Regions from separate parts of the Arthrobacter sp. B2I5 genome, predicted to be linked through region 3. Evidence: riboswitches for the same ligand, from Rfam matches in the RefSeq annotation. Region 3 holds a riboswitch; each other region holds the start of a gene.
What was found. Region 3 has a riboswitch for S-adenosylmethionine ahead of QFZ60_RS13790 (homoserine O-acetyltransferase). Riboswitches for the same ligand answer to the same signal wherever they lie in the genome.
Positions count from the first base shown of each region.

Region 1: linked by a shared signal. The riboswitch ahead of QFZ60_RS00565 (DUF1737 domain-containing protein) and the one ahead of QFZ60_RS13790 (homoserine O-acetyltransferase) in region 3 are both predicted to bind S-adenosylmethionine.
Region 2: linked by a shared signal. The riboswitch ahead of QFZ60_RS06700 (aminotransferase class V-fold PLP-dependent enzyme) and the one ahead of QFZ60_RS13790 (homoserine O-acetyltransferase) in region 3 are both predicted to bind S-adenosylmethionine.

Region 1 is NZ_JAUSYF010000001.1:129,591-136,623, forward strand. It holds gene QFZ60_RS00545 (HNH endonuclease signature motif containing protein) at 1-1,202, opposite strand, end outside; gene QFZ60_RS00550 (DUF1905 domain-containing protein) at 1,343-1,660, shown strand; gene QFZ60_RS00555 (O-succinylhomoserine sulfhydrylase) at 1,657-2,865, opposite strand; gene QFZ60_RS00560 (rhodanese-like domain-containing protein) at 2,866-3,276, opposite strand; gene QFZ60_RS00565 (DUF1737 domain-containing protein) at 3,273-3,548, opposite strand; SAM riboswitch class IV at 3,562-3,677, opposite strand; gene opgC (OpgC domain-containing protein) at 3,904-6,369, shown strand; gene QFZ60_RS00575 (hypothetical protein) at 6,502-6,756, opposite strand; gene QFZ60_RS00580 (TetR/AcrR family transcriptional regulator C-terminal domain-containing protein) at 6,980-7,033, shown strand, end outside.
Region 2 is NZ_JAUSYF010000001.1:1,407,011-1,414,043, forward strand. It holds gene QFZ60_RS06670 (S1C family serine protease) at 1-578, shown strand, start outside; gene QFZ60_RS06675 (hypothetical protein) at 676-1,053, opposite strand; gene QFZ60_RS06680 (CrcB family protein) at 1,117-1,515, opposite strand; gene QFZ60_RS06685 (CrcB family protein) at 1,512-1,913, opposite strand; gene QFZ60_RS06690 (metal-dependent transcriptional regulator) at 1,921-2,634, opposite strand; gene QFZ60_RS06695 (class I SAM-dependent methyltransferase) at 2,680-3,438, opposite strand; gene QFZ60_RS06700 (aminotransferase class V-fold PLP-dependent enzyme) at 3,540-4,958, opposite strand; SAM riboswitch class IV at 4,996-5,109, opposite strand; partial or broken gene hisN (histidinol-phosphatase) at 5,262-6,075, opposite strand; gene QFZ60_RS06710 (ribosome small subunit-dependent GTPase A) at 6,120-7,033, opposite strand, start outside.
Region 3 is NZ_JAUSYF010000001.1:2,925,557-2,932,589, forward strand. It holds gene mmsB (3-hydroxyisobutyrate dehydrogenase) at 1-721, opposite strand, end outside; gene QFZ60_RS13775 (LysR family transcriptional regulator) at 857-1,765, shown strand; gene QFZ60_RS13780 (zinc-binding dehydrogenase) at 1,782-2,924, opposite strand; gene QFZ60_RS13785 (MFS transporter) at 2,934-4,316, opposite strand; gene QFZ60_RS13790 (homoserine O-acetyltransferase) at 4,481-5,596, opposite strand; SAM riboswitch class IV at 5,609-5,724, opposite strand; gene QFZ60_RS13795 (bifunctional o-acetylhomoserine/o-acetylserine sulfhydrylase) at 5,826-7,033, opposite strand, start outside.

The sequences.
Region 1 (7,033 bases), 2.8 Mb from region 3:
CATTTACCGTCGCGCATCCGGATCCACTGTTTGATGGTTTCCGTGAGCCGGTAGCGGGTGCGGCCGATCTCCAAGGGCGCCCCGTCCCGGGGGTCGACCAGGACCCGGTAGAACGACTCCGCCCCGTCCGCGACGAGTTTGCGTGCCATCGATGCCGGGATCGGGCCCAGGCCGTCCAGTTCTGCGGGTTCGTCCGTGACACTGAGCAGGGAGAACACCGGCACCATGACCAGCACGTCGGCCCGCGGGGTGGGGACCTTGCCTATCTGGGTGAGGCCCGCCGAGCCGGTCGGGCTGCCTGCACCCGGCGCGCTTCCGGAGCCCGCGGCGGTGTCAGCGGTGGCGGTGCTTCCGTTGGCCTGGCCCGCAGTGGTTCCGGTGCCGAGGAGCAGGGATGCTGCGATGTCGGGGCGGAGCTGGGTGAGGGTGCGGGGTTCGTTGGGGCCTTGGAGGCCGCGGGCGGTGGCGGTGGTGCGGTTCCAGATGGCGCACGCGGTGTCGCCGGGGAGGCGGAGGGAGATCCAGGCCATGCCGTCCCGGTCCGGAGTGTATTCCATCCGCCGGTCCGCCACACCCTTCGCGTGGCGCTTCTGCAGGCTTTCGGGGTGGTGGCGTTCCCGCCAGCCGCGGACCCTCACCCGGAACCGGGACGGCACCAGTTGGCCGGGCGCCGCGCCGCGGGCCGGGTTGGGGGCATCGGGGCTGAAGAAGTGGGCTACTAATGCGGCGGCACTGTCCGGGGTGAGGCCTTCGGTCTCGTCCGCTACAACTTTCGCGTGCTGCCAGGACAAGGCACCCGCAGACAGCGCGTCCATCAGCGGCGGCAGGGAACACACCTGCCGGGACTGCTCCACGAACGCCCCGGCCGCTCCGGAACTGATGGTCAGGACCCCGGCGATCTCCTCCACCGCTGACATCTCTACGTAGGTGCGTTCGTGCACCGGCGCGTCCGGGGCAAGCATCGCGTGCTGGAACCCAACGCACTCCGCAGCATCGCGTGCCTTGACCGCGGCGAGCTGCGCCTCCAGCCGCTTCACCACCTCCAGCCGTTCCAGCCGGAGCTCGTACCGCCGCTGCAAAACGTCTACGTCAGCACCAACCCCGGCGGCCAGGAAATTATCCTCAGCAGCAAGCGCGTCGAGGGCGGCAACGGAGGCATGAACGCCCTCCAAAACCACCCCGCCACCGCTGCTGATTCCCATAAGAGCATCTTCCAACGGGGGTCTGACAATATGAGGGCGCGAAGCCCGCCGTCTGGAAAGGCCCTGAAACTTGTGCCCGTCTCATAGCTGCAGCGGCGAAATCTGTGGCACGTGCGGGGGCGGCGTGCCATACTCGGCGCGTGACGCCGTCGTATTCCTTCAAAACCGAACTCCGGCTGTACCCAGGCGAAGCCGGCTGGCACTTCCTGACCCTGCCGCCAGAGGTGGCGGATGACATCCGCGCTCTAACGGCAGGGGCCAGCAAGGCATTCGGCTCCATTAAAGTGCAGGCCAAGGTGGACGGCCACGCGTGGCAGACGTCGCTGTTCCGCGACAGCAAAAGCGCGTCCTACCTGCTCCCCGTCAAAAAGGAAATCAGGGACAAGGCGCACCTCAAGGACGGTGACAGTGTGCAGGTCCAGCTGGAAATCGGGACGGACCATTCCCGGCCCGGCTAGACCTGCTTCAGGGCCTGTTCCAGGTCGCCGATCAAATCGTCAACATCCTCAAGGCCCACGGAAAGCCGGACCACACCGTCAGTGAGGCCAATGGCGGCACGTCCCTCCGGCCCCATGGCGCGGTGCGTGGTGGTGGCAGGGTGCGTGATCAGGGACTTGGAATCGCCGAGGTTGTTGGAGATGTCAATGATCCGCAGCCCGTCCAGCAGCGCGAAGGCCGCTTCCTTGCCGGAGCGCCCGCCGGTGGAGGCGAGCTCAAGGGTGAGGACGGTACCGCCGGCGCTCATCTGCCTTGCGGCCAGCTCATACTGAGGGTGGGATTTGAGCAGCGGATACTTCACCCAGCTCACGGCGGGCTGTTCCTCCAGCCACTCCGCGAGCCGCAGGGCGGTGGCAGCGGAATGGCTTACCCGCAGGCTCATGGTCTCCAGGCCCTTAGTGAGAACCCAGGCGTTGAACGCGGAGAGTGCCGGCCCGGTGTGGCGCATCAGCTGCTTCACCGGGCCGTCGATGAACTCCTTCGTGCCCAGGATGGCGCCGCCCATCACCCTGCCCTGGCCGTCGATGTGCTTAGTTCCCGAGTAGACGATCACGTCCGCGCCCAGGTCGCCGCAGCGCTGCAGCAGGGGAGTGGCAAAGACGTTGTCCGCCACCACGGTGGCCCCGGCGGCGTGCGCAAGCTCGCTGACCGCGGCGATGTCCACGATCTCCTGCATGGGGTTGGACGGGGATTCGAAGAAGACGGCGGTAGTGGGCTGGGAGAGGGCCTCGCGCCACTGGTCCAGGTCCGGACCATCCACGAAGACGGTCTCCACGCCCCACCGCGGGAGGATCTCGTTCAGGATCACAAAGCAGGACCCGAAGAGCGAACGGGCGGCCACCACCCGGTCCCCGGCAGCCAGCAGGGCACCCAGGGCGGTGAACACCGCGGACATGCCCGACGCCGTCGCAAAGCACGCTTCGGTGCCTTCCAGCAGGCGCAGCCGCTCCTGGAACGTGGCCACGGAAGGGTTGCCGTAGCGCGAATAGACAAAGCGCTCGTCCTCGCCGGTGAAGGCCCGTTCAGCTGCTGCAGCGGATTCGTAGACGAAGCCGGAGTTCAGGAAGATGGCCTCGGACGTTTCCTGGAAGTTGGTGCGGTCCAGCCCGCCGCGGACAGCCTGGGTGTCAGGGCTCCATCCCGGGGCGTCTTGATTGAAGCTCACTTAGTTCTTTCCGAGGTTGGTGGGCAGGCCGCGGTTCTTCCAGCCGTTGACGGTGCGCTCACCGTAGCGGTCCGGCTCGCCTTCAAAGCCCTCCAGCACGTTGTAGGAGGTGAAACCGGCCTGTGTGGCGGCGGTGGCAGCGGCAACCGAACGGGCGCCGGACCGGCACAGGAACACCAGTTCAGCGGACGGGTCCTCCGGCGCCTGCTCCTTGAGGTCCTTCACGAAGTCTGGGTTGGGGATGCCGCCGGGGAAGGTCCACTGGATGAAGAGGGGATCGTTGTCCGTGGCCTTGGTGTCCGGGATGCCGATGTGGGCCCATTCGCCCTCGGTGCGGACGTCCACCAGGATGGCTCCCTGCTCCAGCTTTGCCCATGCTTCCTGGGGCGTGAGATCTCCCGCGTAGCTCATGCGTGGCCCTCGCCGTCGAACTCGCCCTCAAAGTCTGCGTCCAGCTGATCCACCGCGGTGGCCACCGCTGCGTCGGCGGAGGCGATTGCTGCCGGAAGGACCACTGCCTGCGCCACGATGACACTGCTGCCGTTGAAGGTGGCTGCCGGGCTGCCGTGCAGGACGTAACCGTCAGCCAGCGCAGCCGAGATCCGTTCGCAGAAGGAGCGGTCGTCCGGGCCTGTGATCAGGCGGTAGGACAATTTTTCGTCAGGGGCGGGTGCGTCGGACACGACGGATCTCCTTCTTTCACGCTTGCAGCTCGAATCGGTCGATATGCCGAGTACTCACCTGAGGCACCCCGCCGCGAAAGGGAGGGTTGCCGACCGGCCAGTCAGGGCTTCACACCGGTACTCATTACTCCCCAAAAACGTAACACCTGCCGCGCCGGGCCGCACGGCCGCCGTCGTCATGTTCCGTAATTGAGCTGCGCCGAGGGAAGTTGCAGCGCCCGGGGACGGTCCGACGGCGGACATCACCGCAGGTGGGCCGCCTGCCGCGCGCTGTCAGCAGCCGCCGGGCCGATAAAGTTCTTACCGGGGCGCCGCCGGCGTCATCAGGGCAATGAGTACCGGGGGGCTTCTCACCATGCGTGCAGTCACATCGCACCACCACGCCGCAACCCGCCGGAACCATCGGCACCCGATCTGCGCGTTTCTGGCCGCGGCCCTCATTGGGCTCATGGTCCTGCTGGCCGCTGCTCCGTCGCATGCGGCGGAGGCTGCACCGGAGAAGGGAAAGCCCTGGCTTGGTGCCGTGCTCGAATGGGGCGAGGACACCGCCGCAGGCTTCAGCGGCAGGCTGGGCGCCCGCCCGGCCGTCTTCGGCCACGACATCACCATTCCGTACCGCGATTCCGAACGGAATGACATCGATGGCTTCCTTCAGCAGGCCGGAGCCGAAGGCACCCACGCCCTGCTCACGGTAAAGCCATCGGTGCCGCTGGATCAGCTCGGCGCACCCGAGGCAGAAGCGTTCGCCAAGCAGGTGCGCGGCCTCGCCGCCGGCTTCAAGGGGCAGCTGCTGATCCGGTTTGCCCCGGACATGAACTCAAGCTGGGTGTCCTGGGGCCAACAGCCTGCCGCCTACCGTGAGGCCTTCCAGGCGGTTGCGGCAGCGTTCAGGAAGTACGACGGCGGCCCGGCCGCCATGGTGTGGGCGCCTTACCTGGGCAAGGACTACCCCTTCGACCGCAACCGGGATGCGCCGCAGCCGGGAAGCGAGGGCTTTACCCTCCTGGACACGAACGGTGACGGGGCCTGGGACGGAAGCGACAGCGCCTACGCGCCGTACTACCCGGGCGATGACGCCGTGGACTGGGTGGGGCTGGCTGCTTATCACGATGACACCGCCGGAGGTGCCGCCGTCAACACCGCGCCGCGGGCCGGCGAACTCCAGGAGATGCTGACGGATTCCGGCAATGAGAACTTCTACGGCACCTATTCGGAAGGGCACAGGAAGCCCTTCCTGCTTCAGACCGCGGCCTTCTACAGCCCGGCCTCGGGCGGGGCGTCCGAGGCGGAGATCAAAACCGGCTGGTGGGACCAGGTGGTAACAACTGCCACGTCCTCCGGTTTTGCCGGGACTGCCGCCGTGGTCTGGGACGAGCGCACCAGCACCAGGGATACCGGCGTGGCAAGCATCAGCTGGCTGCTTACGGGACAGCCGGAGATCGCCAAAGCGGCCCTGGAGAGACTGAAGGCAGCACCAATCGTTACCGGTCCCGTCTCCGACGTGGCCTCAGGAAGCACGTACGTCAGGGCCAACACCCTCCCGGGGGCCGCCGCCTGGTCTGTCGCTGCCGCCATGGTGATCCTCCTGGCGGCCCTGTGGCAGATTCCCCGCCGGATCGACGCTGCCACGGCCTGGAGCTACCGGGATCCCTCCACCCGGGATTCGCGCGTGGATCTGCTGCGCGGAGTGGCCATCGTCTTTGTGGTGGTGAACCACCTGGGCATGGCCTCGCTGTTCCAGCTGCTCACCCAGGAGGCCGTGGGCTTCGTGTCCGGCGCGGAACTGTTCGTCCTGTTCTCCGGCCTGGTGGTGGGCATGGTGTACGGGCCCAAGGCCAAGGAGGACTTCGGACGGGTAGTGGACCTCACCACGCGCCGCGCCGGCAAGCTCTACCTGACGGCACTGGCTGTTCTGATCGGCGTCTTCCTCCTGTCCCTGCTCCCGTTCTTCCATACCGAGGCCCTGACCACATTCGTTGACCAGGGAACCGGTGGAGCCGGGCATACCGGATCCGGCCGGACCTATGACCTGTACGCCGGCATGTCATCGCTGTTCCAGTTCCCCGTCCCGCCCCAGGTGCTCCCGGCCATCGTGCTGCTGCAGTTCGGGCCCTGGCAGTTCAATGTCATGGGGCTCTATGTGGTGCTTTTGCTGGCCAGTCCGCTGATCCTCGCGGCGCTGAACCGCGGCAAGGCCATCTGGGTGCTGGTTGCGACGCTCAGCGTATATGCGGTGGGGGCCGTGACCCGGTTCCGGATCCTGCCCTCGCAGTTCGAGGACTCCTTCCCGCTGCTGGTGTGGCAGGTGCTGTTCGTGCTCGGGCTGGTTGCGGGTTACCACCGGCGCAGCATCACGGCGTGGCTGTCCCGGCACACTTGGGCGGTAGTTGCGTGCACCGCGGCCGCATTCGCGCTGGCCTTCCTGTCCTGGGGCAACCCGTACCTGGCCAACAGCTACGATGTCCGCCTGGCGCTCCTGCCGGACGCCTCCTACCGGGCCATGTACGACGCCTTCTTCTCCCGCACATACCTGGCCCCGGGCCGCCTGCTCAACGTCCTGGTCCTGGTGGTGGCGTCCTACGCGTTCCTCAGCGCCTACTGGAAACCGGTGGAGCGGCTCCTGGGCTGGTTCCTGGTTCCGCTGGGCCGGGCCACGCTTTACGTGTTCATCATGCACGTGGTGCTGATCGCCGTCGTGGCCAATATTCCGGCGCTGCAGCAGCAAAGCATCTTCCTGAACACCGCCGCCTACGCCGTGGTCCTGGCGCTGCTCTGGGTGATGGTCCGCACCAGGTTCCTGTTCCGGATCATCCCTACCTAGCGCCGGGCCAGCCCGGGCTGCCGCCCTGTTTCCAGCCAGGGCGGGCATGAAAAATGCTGCGGCACGGTGTGCCACAGCATTTAATCAGGTACCACTGGTTGTCCGGTGGCCTTGTGCTAAAACCGGGAGGGCTCAGACCAGTCCGGGGTAGCTGGTAAGGATGTAGTCGGCAGCGGCAGGACCCTTCATGCGAAGGCCGTTGCGGCGGGGCGAAATCCGGTGCTTCATGGCTGACCAGAAGCTGTCCTCGGTGCCGGGCGACTGCTGGTTGATGAAGCACCAGCTGGTGTACAGCCCGTAGAGGCGGTCACGGTCCAGGCTGGAACCTGAGGCGTGGTCGGGGTAGGTGGCTTCGTTGAGAAAGAGATCGAACTGCGAATGTGCCATGATGGCTCCCCTTCGCTAAGTGCTCGGCGCCGCCGTTCGGCTACAGCAGCAAAACCCAATGTCCTGCACGTGGCCATCGGATTTATAGGTTGAGTCCCCCTGAAATGCAGTGGGCCTCAGCGTTGTCAGCGCCTGTCTACGATGTAGACTGTACTAGTAGACTACAAGTGATGCAACCGTCTCGATTTATTCGGGACACCACCTCCACAGCTAGGACAACGCCATGGATGCCCCGCGTGCTTCAGGCCGCACACCTGTCAAGGCAAGGTTGAGCAGG
Region 2 (7,033 bases), 1.5 Mb from region 3:
TGGCGGGGTCAGTCACCGCGGGCGTGGTCAGCGGCCTGGGCCGGGCCATCCCGGTCTGGTCGGGCGGCAACCGGCGGGTCATTGAGGATGTCATCCAGACAGACGCTGCCCTGAACCCCGGAAACTCCGGTGGAGCGCTGGCCGATACCCATGCCAGGATTGTCGGCATCAACACCGCAGTGGCCGGCGCCGGCCTGGGCCTGGCCATCCCGATCAACGCCACCACCCGCAGGATCATCTCGGCACTGTTGTCGGACGGAAGGGTGCGCCGCGCCTACCTGGGCCTTGTGAGCACCCCGATCCAGCTCAACCCGAGCGCCGTGATCCGCAGCGGGCGGCGGGAAGGGCTCCGCATCGTCGAAGTGCTGCCGGGCTCGCCGGCCGACAAGGCGGGCCTGTCCGCAGGCGACATCATCGTCACCGCGGGAGGCCGCCCGGTCAGCAACGCCGAAAGCCTGCAGCGGCTCCTGTTTTCCGATGCCATCGGCGAACCGCTCGATGTGGCCGTGCTGCGCGACGGTACAGAGCTGCACCTCACCGCTGTCCCGGAGGAAATGACGGGCAACGGCCCGGCCTGATGGCCGACGGCGGCCCGGCCGTAAGCAGGCACGTCACCCGGGCGGGTTACTGGGGCAGTCATCGATCACGTCATCGGGGCACCGCACCCAGGGGGAGCTATCGGCTGACCGGAGGGGCTTCCACGTCCGCGATGCCCACGAAACGCGTCCCCACGCCGTCGTACTCGCTGCGGACGCAGCCGGGGCGGACGGCGGGAACATCGGACGGCGCATGGTGGCCGCACACCACGTAGGTGAAGTCCGGCCACCACTTCTTGGGCCTGGCCGCCTCCTCGTAACCGCAGACGGCGCATTCCAGGTGCACCCACACCGGCCGCTTGCCCGTCCGGTTGGCGCGCGACTGCACAAGCCAGGGCGGAGGATCGTCCAGGATGCCGCGGAGTTCGGCCTCCGTCATCCATTTCGGCAGGCCGTGGCGCTGCGCCATTTCAAGGGGGACATCAAGGGTTATTGCGGCGTCGCGTCTGCTGATCATCACCTTCCACCATACGGGAGGCCGCCAAATCGCCGGCCGGAACGTCACCGGAAACAGCGGTACCTATGCGGCCAACGCAATCCCCGCGGCTGCGGCGGCAAACCCGAGGCCCAGGTTGACTGACACGTTGAGGGCCGCGGCACCGAACCTGGCTTCGCTGAGCAGCCGGATGGTGGCGGTGGTCCATGAGCTGAAGGTGGTGAGCCCGCCGGCCAGTCCCGTGGCCAGGCCCGCCTGCCATTCCGCGCCCAGTCCCAGCCTGCCGGTCAGCCCGTGTGCCAGGCCAATGATGAAGCACCCCATGACGTTGACCACCAGCGTGGCCCAGGGCCAGTGCAGTGCCACATGGCCGGCCCTGCGGACGCTGCGGATGCTGCTGTGGTGCGCGAACCAGCTGTCGACCGCGAACCGCAGGAGCGCGCCGGCCACGCCAAAGACTCCCACCAGGGCTGCCGTGATCATTGCAGTCCGAGGTTCCGGGCTATCAGCCTTCCGGAACGCCAGCCCAGGCCGGCAGCCGCCAGACCGAGTCCCAGTGACAATCCCAGGTACAGGATCCAGACCGGGTGTGCACCTGCGCGGGCCAATTGGTCCGAGGCGAAAATCACCGCTGAAAACGTGGTGAAGGAGCCCAGCAGGCCCGGCCCGATCCCTGCCCGCAGCCAGAACGCAGTATGCGGGCGGGCCATCCAGACGGTGGTCAGCGCCGCGAGGACGAAACTGCCGCTGATGTTGATAGCCAGCGTGGCCCACGGGACCGAGCCGGGCACGTCCGGAAACGCCAGCCCCAGCCCGTAGCGCAGCTCACTGCCGGCCAGACCGCCGACGGCCACAGCCAGCCAGGCGCGGCCGGTGGGCATCGCCACGTCAGGGACCGTCCAGGCTGCAGCCGGCGTGCGGGGCGTCGCTGGAGACCCACAGGGCGGAGGCGATCTCGTCAGCGAGGTCGAACTCGCGGGCGCCGCCCGAAGCGCCGATCCGCACCACCAAAGCGCCGCCGAAGGGCCGGCGGCCCACCACCTCGACATCGGCGTCGAGGTCGATGTCCTGGGCGGCAAGGTAGCGCAGCAGCTCCGGGTTGTCGTCGCTGATCCTGGTGATCCTGCCGGCATGGCCCGGGTCCAGTTCGGCGAGGAGGTGCGCGCGCGGCATCAGCACCTGCCCGTCGGCAGTGGGAATGGGGTCGCCGTGCGGGTCACGCTTTGGGTTGCCGAGCTTGGCGGCGACCCGTTCGATGAACGTGTCCGACACTGCGTGTTCGAGTTGTTCTGCCTCATCATGGACTTCGTCCCAGCTGTATCCGAGCCGCTGGACAAGGTAGGTCTCAATCAACCGGTGGCGCCGGACCATGGCCAGGGCCAGCCGCAGGCCGTCCTCGGTGAGCGTGACGGCGCTGTAGGGTTTGTGGTCCACCAGGCCCTGGTCCTTGAGCTTGCGGACCATCTCGGACACCGAGGAATTGGCCACCCCCAGCCGCTGCGCAAGCTGGGTGGACGTGATGGGCTTGTCCTGCCATTCCGTGAACGAATAAATGACCTTGACGTAGTCCTCGATCGAGGAGGAGGGCGCGCTGGTCTTCACACGGTCAAGCCTACCGGCTCGGCGTGCGCCGCATGGGATGCGAGGTCATGCCTTGACCGCCCGCCAGGCCAGGGTGAGGTAGGGCAGGTCGATTTCCTGGTCAGGGGTGTAGGCCAGGTGTTCATGCAGGTACCATTCCAGGTTGGCCAGGACCTTGGCTCGGGTGGCCTCGCCGGCGCGGAGGTAGTAGCTGCGGGACTTGGTGAGTTCCATCAGGTCCATGGTGGTCACCGTGTCCTGCCAGTGGGTGACGTGCCCTTCGAGGCCTTGGAATTCGGGCCCGACGACGGGTTTGTGGCCGGGCCGGTAGACGTCGCCTGCGTGCATGATCCGGGAGAGCCGGTGCACCCAGGGAACAGAGGTGTCCAGCTGGTTCCAGACCAGGGCCAGCGTCCCGTGCGGCCGCAGGACGCGGGCCAGCTCGGTGCTTGCCGCCAGGGCATCGCACCAGTGCCACGCCTGGGCAACGGTGACGACGTCGAAGCGGGCGTCGGGCAGGCCTGTCGCCTCGGCAGTCCCCGGCACGGCCGTGGCGGCCGGATAGTGTTCAGTGAGCTGGGCGAGCATGTCCGCGGAGGGGTCCACGGCAGTGACGTGCAGTCCCATGTCCAGCAGCAAAGCGGTGAACTTTCCGGTTCCGGCGCCTACGTCGAGGGCATCGTGGGCATCGGCGGGCACCAGCCACCGGGCCACCTCTTCCGGGTAGCCGGGCCGGACGCGCTGGTAGTGCCTGCCGCCGTCCTGGAAGCTCTGCCCCAGTTCCCTGCGCCGTCCGTGATCAAGCTTGGGGCCACCCCGAACCACGCGTGGCCTCCTTCACCTGGCATCCTGCGGTACCTTTCGAATTTACCGCATCCTCCCGGCCGCCGGATCGATCGCCTGGGCGGCAGGGGTTGGGCGGGGTGTCAGTCGTCGATGCAGGGCGCGGCGCCGGCGGTGCCCGGGGTGTTGGGTGCCCAGTGCGGGTAGGTGCGGGTGTCATTGGCGGGCACCCAGCGGCCGGCGTCCACCACGTAATCCCAGCCCAGACCGTTGCTCCGCAGGGCGCGGATGCCGGCGAGCAGGCGTTCGGCGTCCTCCAGGCGTGAACCGACACCGAAGCTGGCGCGGAGGGAACCGGACGGCAGGCCCAGGCGCTTGAGCAGGGGATGGGCGCAGAATCGGCCGTCCCGCAGTCCCACCCCGTGCTCTGCCGAGAGGTAGGCCGCCACCAGTCCGGCGTCGTAGCCCTCAACGGAGAAGTTGACCACGCCGATGGTGTCCGTTTCGGGGTTGGTGTCCTTGAAGATCTGGTGGACGGTGACGCCGTCGATCCCCTGCAGGCCCTCCACCAGGAAGGAACGGATGGCGGACTCGTGGGCATGCCAGCGTTCCTGGTCCAAGCCTGCAATCACCTGGGTGGCGCGGGCCAGTGTGGCGGCTCCGAGGACGTTCGGTGAGCCCCCCTCATGGCGCGCCGGCCCGGTGGCCCAGCTGACGCCGTCGAGCCTGGCTTCCTTGACCGCGCCGCCGCCTGCGAGGTGCGGGACGCCGGCGTCCAGCCAGTCCGGGCGTCCCACCAGGACGCCGGCGCCGAAGGGCGCGTACAGCTTGTGGCCGGAGAAGGCGAGGTAGTCGACGTCGTCCGCGCTGATGTCCACGCGGCGGTGCGGGGCGAGCTGGGCGGCATCCACCACAATCCGTGCGCCGTGCTCATGGGCCAGCGCGGCCAGGGCACGGATGGGCAGGATTTCGCCGGTGACGTTGGAGGCTCCGGTGACCGCAAGCAGGCTGACGCCGCCCTGTGCAAGTTCGGCCCGAAGAGCCTCCAGGGTGCCGGTGATGGTGTCCGCGGCGACGATGCTGCGGTGCGGGACACCCTGCCACGGCAGGAGGTTGGCGTGGTGTTCGATGTCCAGGTAGAGCACTTCGCCGTCGTGCCGGCCGTCCGTTACCGGCAGGCAACCGGCCAGCAGGTTCAGTGAATCCGTGGTGTTGCGCGTGAAGATGACCGAATCATCCGCGCGGCCGCCGACGAAATCCCTGACGATGCTGCGCGCGTTCTCATACACGGAGGTGCTGATCTGGGATGCGTATCCTGCCCCGCGGTGGACGCTCGCGTAGTAGGGGAGGATCTCGTTAAGGTAGGCCGACACCACGGACAACGCCGGGGCGGAGGCGCCGTAATCGAGGTTGGCGTACCGCACGTGGCCGCCGGAAATCAGCGGTGCCTGGATTTCAGCGCCGGTGACGGCGGCGAGCGGCCGGCCGGCCGCGGCGCGGCGTCCGTTGGGGACGGCGGCTTCGGCAATGACGGGCTGGGGGGAGACGGTGGCAGTTGTCACAGAGACCTCACTTGATGACAGGACTCCGCCATGGGGGAATCCGCGCTTGCCGCATCCGCTCCGGACCGGCCTGGTCGTCACCCGGGGCACCCCACCGCGAATGGAGGGTTGCCGGCCAGCAAACCGGGGTTTTGCGCTGGCACTCGTGACCTGCCTAAAAGCGTAGGACATGGGGCGGCCAGGATTGAAGCCGCGGCGATTGTTAAGGCGTTTATTACGTGCAGCCGAATAAACGACGCCGGACACCTCCCCAGGAAGGTGTCCGGCGTCGCATTATTCGCTTTTTTGCGGAAAGGGCGTCAGCTACAGCAGGTCGTCCAAATACGGGTTCAGGCGGTGCAGGACCTCCGAGTGCAGGATTGAGTTCGTGGCCAGGGCGTTTCCGCCGAACGGGCCGTCCTCGCCTTCCAGGGACGTGAACCGGCCGCCGGCCTCCACCACGATCGGCACCAGGGCCGCCATGTCATAGAGGTTCAGCTCCGGTTCGCAGGCGATGTCCACCGAGCCTTCGGCCACCATGCAGTACGCACCAGAAATCGCCGTAGGCCCGGGTCCGCCAGACATCCTCGGTCAGGCCGAGGAACTCGTCAAGGTTTCCGCGTTCCTTCCAGCCGCCCAGGCTGGAGTACGAGAGGGAGGCATCGGAAAGCTTTGACACGTCGGAGACGCGGAGCCGGGTGGCGGCGGCAAGGGACCTTCCCATGTACGCGCCCATGCCTTTCGCCGCCCACCAGCGCTTGCCAAGGGCCGGGGCACTGACCACACCCACCACCGGCTCGCCCTCATCCACGAGGGCGATCAGCGTGGCCCACACCGGAACGCCGCGGACAAAGTTCTTGGTCCCGTCAATGGGATCGATGATCCAGCGCCGCGAACCGTGGCCGGTGCTCCCGAATTCCTCGCCCAGGACGGCGTCGCGGGGGCGGGAACGGGAGAGCTGGCCGCGGATGGCTTCCTCGGCGGCCTTGTCCGCGTCGGTGACCGGCGTCAGGTCCGGCTTGGTCTCAACGTGGAGGTCCAGGGCCTTGAAGCGGCTCATCGTCTGGTCATCCACGGAGTCGGCCAGGACATGGGCCAGGCGCAGGTCATCGTTGTAGCTCGAAGCGGGTTGGATCATGGTTCCAAACTACCGTCTGCAAACGGTTCTGCCGGGAGAACGCGTCAGTTGACGCTGCCGAGCTCCTTGGTTTCCTGTGCTTCCATCCGTGGATCCGCACCCAGCAGCCGCCGCAGGGACGCCAGACGGGCAGCCCCGGTGGGACCTGCGTGTCCGCCCGCCACCCAGTCGTCAAGGCCGCAGTCCACCGCGGCTGCCGTGTGCTTGCAGCCGCGTTCGCAGTTTTCGATGCCGGGGGAGAGGTCCGGGAAGGAACGCAGGATCCGGTCCGGGTCCACGTGCGCCAGGCCGAAGGAGCGGATGCCGGGGGTGTCGATGATCCAGCTGCCGGGCGGCGCATCCGCCAGCCGCAAGGCAAGGGCGGACGACGACGTGTGGCGGCCGCGTCCGGTCACGGCGTTCACTCCGCCGGTGGCCCGCTCGGCGCCGGTCAGCGCGTTCACCATGGTGGACTTCCCAACACCGGAGTGACCCAGCATCACGGTGACCTTGCCGTCCAGGTGGTCACGGAGGGCAGCCACCGCCGCGCTGTCCAGCCGCGCCGAGAGGCCGTCATCGGACCGGGCGTCGATGCCCGATGCCTGCGCATCGGCTGTCCGGCTGATGATGACCGGGAAGTCCAGGTGGGTGTAGTTGGAAAGGAGTTCCGCGGGGTCTTTGACGTCGGCCTTGGTGACCAGCAGGATTGGCTCGATCCCTGCGTCGTAGGCGGCCACCAGTGCGCGGTCGATGAATCCCGTGCGGGGCTCCGGGTTGGCCGCGGCCACCACGATCACCAGTTGGTCCGCGTTGGCCACCACCGCCCGTTCAATGGGGTCGGTGTCGTCGGCGCTGCGGCGCAGGAGAGTGTGGCGGTCCTGGATCTTCACCAGCCGGGCCAACGTGTTCGGTGCGCCGGACACGTCCCCCACCAGTGACACGAAATCGCCTGCAACCACTGGCGAGCGGCGCAGTTCCC
Region 3 (7,033 bases):
TAGTGAAGGTGGGCGCGAAGTCATTGTTCGAAGCGGCGGTGGGAACCACACCCGGCACCGGGTACCAGGTCCGCAGCGCCCAAGAGTCACCCGAGGAGACCGAGGCAATGTTCCAGAAGACCTGCTTGTCCAGGCCCAGCCGGTCTGCGAGCACTGCACCCTCTGCGGTGGAGGCGAGGTTGATGAAGAGCATCAGGTTGTTGCAGATCTTCGCGGCCTGCCCGGTGGTGGCGCCGCCGGTGGGGATGATGTTGGCCGCCATGGGGCCAAAGTAGCCCGTGGCGTCCGCCACCGCGCCCTCTTCGCCGCCCACCATGAACGTGAGGGTTCCTGCCTCGGCCCCGCTCATTCCGCCCGACACCGGGGCGTCCACGAAGCGGAAGCCGGCGGCAGCAGCGGCGCCGTGCAGTTCCTGCGCCGAGGCGACGTCGATCGTGGAGGAGTCAACCAGCAGCGTGCGGGTGTCCGCGTGCGCCAGCACGCCGTCCGCACCCAGGTACACCGCGCGGGCATGTTCACCCTTTGGCAGCATGGTGAACACGGCGTCTGCACCGTCCACCGCTTCGGCGATGCTGGCGGTCCGTTTGACGCCGCCTGCCTCAGCCGCTGCCAGGGCGGTGGGATTGAGGTCGAAACCGCGGACATCGTGCCCGGCCTTCACCAGGTTCACGGACATGTGGCCGCCCATGTTGCCCAGGCCGATCCAACCGATAACTGCCATGCGTAAGCTCCTTTGCTTCCATTCCAGCCTTGCTGCCGGCATGTCTGTGTCAACGATCACACCCTGTTAGAGTGCAATCAAGGGGAAAAATTACAGAGACCATGTGCATTGCTGCACATCGATGGAAGGACCGGCGTGGACCCCAGACGGTTGCCCAGCCCCGACGACCTGCTCATCCTGCTGACGGTTGCACGCCTGGGCCGCTTCAACGCCGTGGCGGAAACACTGGGGACAACCCACACCACCATTTCCCGACGCATCCTCGCCCTGGACAAGCAGCTGGGCGGCCGCACCCTGGAACGGAGCCCGCACGGCTGGGAACTGACGCAGCTCGGCGCCGCCGCGGTGGAGGCGGCAGAGACAATCGAGGCCACGCTGGGCTCGCTGTCCGGCCTGATCAGCCAGGACCAGAGTGCCCTGGCCGGCCTGGTCCGCGTCGCCACGACGGACGGCGTGGGGGCCGTCTTCGTGGCCCCGTCGCTGGTGCGGCTCCAGCAGCAGAACCCGCAACTGAACGTTGAAATGCTCAGCGCCACCCGGAAAGTCAGCCAAAACCGGTCGGGAGTGGACCTGGAAATTGTGGTGGGACGGGCCGAGGTCACCAGCGCACAGACCATCTTCCTGAGCAACTACTACCTGCGCCTTTACGCCAGTTCCGCCTATGCCGCCCGGAATGGCCTGCCGGAAAGGCTCGACGACGTAGGGCAGCACGGGTTTGTCTCTTACGTGGAGTCCGCACTCCAGGTGGCGGAGCTGGGGCCGCGCTGGTCATCGGAGCTTCCCGTGCCCAGGACAAGCTTCCAGGCCACCAGCGTGTTCGCCCAGGTGGAGGCGGTACGGCAGGGCGCGGGCATTGGGCTGCTGCCCAACTTCATGGTGGCGGAATCCGACCATTTTGTTCCCGTCCTGGCCGCCGACTTCGAGCGGCAGCTCCCTATCTGGGCCGTTGCCCGCCCGGAGTCGCTCCGCTCGGCCCCAGTGCAGGCCGTGATCGGGGCACTCAAAGAGGAGATGAAGGAGCGCGCCGGGCTGCTGGCAGGTTAGGCCGGCCTCGAAGGGCTCAGGCCTGGAAGAGCCGCCGCACCACCTGCCCGGATGCCAGCGCATCAAGGCCCTCGTTGATCTCACTCAGTGGCCGCGTGTCCGTGTGCAGCAACTCAACGAGGAGCCTGCCCTCCCGCCAGAATCCGAGGTATTTCGGGATGTCGCGGGAGGGCACGGCATCCCCCATGTAGGAGCCCAGCAGCCGTTTTCCCGCTCCGGCAAACTGCAGGGCGGGTACCGTCAACTGGGCGGACGGATGGGGCAGGCCCACCGAGACCACGGCACCTCCCCGGGTAACCTGCTCCAGGCAGGAGGCAATGACGCCCGCCGAGCCCACGGCCTCGATGGCAACGTCCACGCCGTCACCGGAGGCTTCCGCAATCAGCCGGGCCGCGTCCTCCGGAGTTCCCACCGACGTGGCCCCGGCGTCGCGGGCCAGCTGGTGCTTGCCCTGGTTTGGATCAATGGCAATCACGCTGGCTGCCCCCGCAAGGCGCGCTGCCATGACGGCGGACAGGCCCACCGCGCCGAGCCCGAACACTGCCACGGACTGGTCGGGACCGACTCCGGCTGTGTTGAACACCGCACCCATTCCGGTGAGCACGGCGCAACCAAACATCGCGGCAACCGTGTCCGGGACGTCGTCGTCAATCACCACCACCGATTCCCGGGCGACTACCGCGTAGTCGGCAAAGGCCGAGACGCCCAGGTGGTGGTTGATGCGCTCCCCCGCCGGCGTCCGCAGCAGGGCCGGCCCGTGCAGCAGGTCTCCGGAGCCGTTGACCTCCGCTGCGCGGTGGCATAGGGCCGGCCGGCCGGACAGGCAGGCCCGGCATTTCCCGCAGCTGGGCACGAAGACCAGCACCACGTGGTCGCCCACCGCCACGTCGGCCACAGCTTCGCCGACGGACACCACCCGCCCCACGGCCTCGTGGCCCAGGGCCATGGGAAGCGGCCGGACGCGGGAACCGTCCACCACCGAGAGGTCCGAATGGCACAGGCTGGAGTAGGTGATGGCAACACCAAGCTCACCGGCCCGCGGCTCCGGCTGCTCCAGTTCCTGCACCAGCAGCGGGCCGGCATCGGAGTAGGTCCGTTTCCCGGGTCCGGCCCCCGGGGTGGGGGCCGGAACGGTGGAGTATAGGACGGCGGCTTTCATGGGAACCTGCTACTTCTTGTTGGCGGCAAGGAGGTCGGCGGTGCCCTGGGCGTCGGCGGCGTCCACGTCGTGCAGCGAGATGCCGCGGGTTTCCTTCAGGAAGAAGACCGCGACGGCGGTAATGGCGCAGGCGATCAGCAGGTAGACGGCCACGGGGACGGAGGACTTGTAGGTGCCCAGGAGCGAGGCGGCGATGATCGGAGCCAGCGAACCGGCCACGATCGAGGTCACCTGGTAGCCCAGGGACACCCCGGAGTACCGCATCCGCGTGGGGAACATTTCCGCCATGATGGCAGGCTGACCTGCGTACATGAAGGCGTGGAACACCAGCCCGATCATGATGGCGGCAAGGATGATGGCATCGTTCTTGGTATCCATCATGGGGAAGGCGAAGAAGCCCCAGGTGGCACCCATGACGGCGCCGGCCATGTAGACGGGTTTACGGCCAAAGCGGTCCGACAGCTTGCCGACCATGGGCACCACCGCGAAGTGCACGGCGTGGGCCAGGAGCAGCAGGAGCAGGATGCGGGTGGTGTCGGCCTGCACCACGGTCTTCAGGTAGGTGATGGAGAACGTGACCACCAGGTAGTACAGGATGTTTTCCGCGAAGCGCAGGCCCATGGCGGTGAACACGCCGCGGGGGTAGCGCCGGAAAACTTCGGCCACACCGTAGCCCTTGTGGCCGGCCTCGACCTCCTTGCGGGCCTCCAGGAAGATGGGTGCGTCGTTGACTTTGGTCCGGATGTAGTAGCCGATCAGGACGATCACCGCGGACAGCCAGAACGCCACGCGCCAGCCCCATCCCAGGAAGGCGTCCTGGGTCAGCGTGGAGGACAGGATGAACAGCACGGCCGTGGCCAGCAGGTTTCCGAGCGGCACTGCAGACTGCGGCCAGCTGGCCCAGAATCCGCGGGACTTGCTGGGGCTGTGCTCGGCCACGAGGAGGACGGCGCCGCCCCACTCCCCGCCGACGGCAAAGCCCTGGGCAAACCGGAGCACCACCAGCAGGGTGGGAGCCCAGTAGCCGATCTGCTGGAAGGTGGGCAGGCAGCCCATGAGGAAGGTGGAGACGCCCACCAGGATGATGCTCAGCTGCAGTAGCTGCTTCCGGCCGAACTTGTCGCCGAAGTGGCCAAAGACGATCCCGCCGATGGGGCGGGCCACGAAGCCGACTGCGTAGGTGAGGAAGGCGGCGATGATGCCGTCCAGTTCGGTGCCGGCGTTGGGGAAGAAGGCCTTTCCGAACACCAGCGTGGCGGCGGATGCGTAGAGGAAGAACTCGTACCACTCCACGACGGTTCCGGCCATGGAGGCCGTCACCACCTTCTTGAGGCCTGAGGCCTTGACGTCGGTTTCCTCTGTACGCCTTGCGGCGGAGCTTTCCGTACTCATGTGAACTCCTTCAGCGTCGTCGTCGACACCACGGGGACCAGTCAATGGCGGCCGGATGTGATGCACACCACGAACGCCGGATTCGATTGAGTATGGTCTGCCTGCCGTGCAACCTCAACGCCGATTAGTGCAGAAGGCATCTGCAGGAATGCACATGCGGGGCCTCAGGCCAGGAAGGTGCCCCTCAGCTGGCTGCCCAGCTGGCCGATTTCGGTCAGGAACCCGTCGTGCCCGATCGGGGCCCGGATGACGTGCACCTCGACATCCCCGGGCAGGGCCTGGGCCAGTTCATGGGATTGGGACGGAAAATAGAGCCGGTCGGAGTCGACGGCGGCAACGAGGAAGCGTGCAGTTGACCTGGCCAACGTCTCTGCGAGGCTCCCCCGGCCCCGGCAGATATCGTGGCTCATCAACGCTTCGGTCAGGGCAATGTAGCTGTTCGCGTCGAAGCGCTTCACGAGCTTGTTGCCCTGGTGGTCCAGGTAGCTTTCCACCTGGTAGCGGCCCCGGGCGGCCAGGACTTCGCCCTTCAGGGGCGACTCGGTCGCCTGCGGTGACCGGCCGAAGCGGCCTTCCAGCTCGGCTGCGGAGCGGTACGTGATGTGGGCGATGCGCCGGGCAAGGGCCAGGCCGTCTTCCGGGCTGGGACCGCCGTAGTAGTCGCCGCCGTTGAAATTCGGATCCTGCCGGATGGCCAGCGTCTGGGCCTGCGCGAAGGCGATCTGCTCGGCTGTGCTTGCGGCCCCCACGGCGATGACGGCACAGCGCTGCACCCTCTCCGGGTAGGTCACGGCCCATTCCAGGGCACGGGCGCCGCCCATGGAGCCGCCCAGGACGGCGAACCAGCTCTTGATGCCCAACTGGTCTGCCAGCCGGGCCTCCGCCACCGTGCTGTCCCGCAGGGTGACGAGCGGGAAACGGGAGCCCCAGGGGGATCCGTCCGGGGCGGCCGACGACGGGCCCGTTGATCCGTAGCAGCCGCCAACAATGTTGATGGACACCACGAAGAACCTGTCCGTGTCCACGGGCGCGCCGGGACCGGCCAGCTGTTCCCACCAGCCTTCCTCGTCGGTGTCGCCACGGGTCACGTGGGTGCTTCCGGTCAGGGCATGCTCAATCAGGACGGCGTTGCTGCCGTCCGCGTTAAGCGTGCCCCAGGTTTCGTAGGCCAGCGTGACGTCCGGGAGGTAGCCGCCGGCTTCAAGTTGCAGTCCCCCAATGGAGGCGTAGCGGACGATTCCGTGTTCGGGGATGGTGGTTCGGGCGACGGTAACCGTCATGGCAAGACCTCTTCTACGCGCTTGCCCGCCGTCATTTGACCGGCAGGCCAGGTCCTCACCCGGGGCACCCCACCGCGGATGGAGGGTTGCCGGCCAGCAAGCCGGGGCTGTCACTGGCACTCATGACCTGGTTCGAGTGTACGAAACACCCCCCGTTCCAAGCCAAGAGTGTGACTGGTTGTGACTTCCCGGCTTGCCGGCGGCACTCACTGCAGCCCCGGCTGTTGTCTTATGCCGCAGCGCCCTTGGCTGCGCGGAAGCCCGCTTCCAGGTCAGCCAGAATGTCATCGATGTGCTCCAGGCCAACGGACAGCCGGACCAGTCCCGGGGTCACCCCTGCCACTGCCTGCTGCTCCGGCGAAAGCTGGCTGTGGGTGGTCGACGCCGGGTGGATGACCAGGGAGCGGACGTCGCCGATGTTCGCAACGTGGGAGTGCAGTTCAAGGGCGTCGACGAAGCGCTTGCCCGCCTCCGCCCCGCCGGCCAGGTTGAAAGCCACCACGGCACCCGTCCCCTTGGGCCCGTACTTGCGGCCACGTTCGTACCAGGGGCTGGAGGGCAGCCCCGCGTAGGCGACGGATTCGACGTCGTCCCTTCCTTCCAGCCAGCGCGCCACTTCCGTGGCGTTGGCAACGTGGCGCTCCACCCGCAGGCTCAGTGTTTCCAGGCCCTGGGAGATCAGGAAGGCGTTGAAAGGGGACACGGCCGAGCCGAGATCGCGCAGCAGCTGGACGCGGGCCTTGAGAATGTAGGACAGGTTGGCCCCGAGGGCGCCGCCTTCTCCGAGGTCCCGCGCGTAGACCAGGCCGTTATAAGTGGGGTCCGGGGTGTTGAAGCCGGGGAACCGTTCAGGATCCTCGCTGAAGTCGAATTTTCCGGAATCGACAATGACGCCGGCAATCGCCGTGCCGTGACCGCCAAGGTATTTAGTGGCGGAATGGATCACGATGTCGGCGCCCCACTCGAGCGGACGGATCAGGTACGGGGTGGACAGGGTGTTGTCCACGATCAGCGGCACGCCTGCCTGGTGGGCCACCTCGGAGATGCCTTCGATATCCAGGACGTCCTGGCGGGGATTGGACACCACTTCGCCAAAGAAAAGCTTGGTGTTGGGCTGGACGGCGGCGCGCCACTGGTCCAGGTTGTCGGGATCGTCCACGAACGTGACCGAGATGCCGAACTTCTTCAGGGTGTGGGCGAACAGGTTGTACGTTCCGCCGTAAAGGCTGGGGCTGGCCACGATGTGGTCCCCGGCCTCCGCGATGTTCAGGACCGCGAAGGTCTCCGCTGCCTGCCCGGAGCTGAGCAGCAAAGCGGCCAGGCCTCCCTCAAGGCTGGCGATCCGCTGTTCGACGGCGTCCTGGGTGGGGTTGCCGATCCGGGTGTAGATGGGTGCAAGTTCAGCCAGGGCAAAGCGGTTGGCTGCGCTTTCGGCGC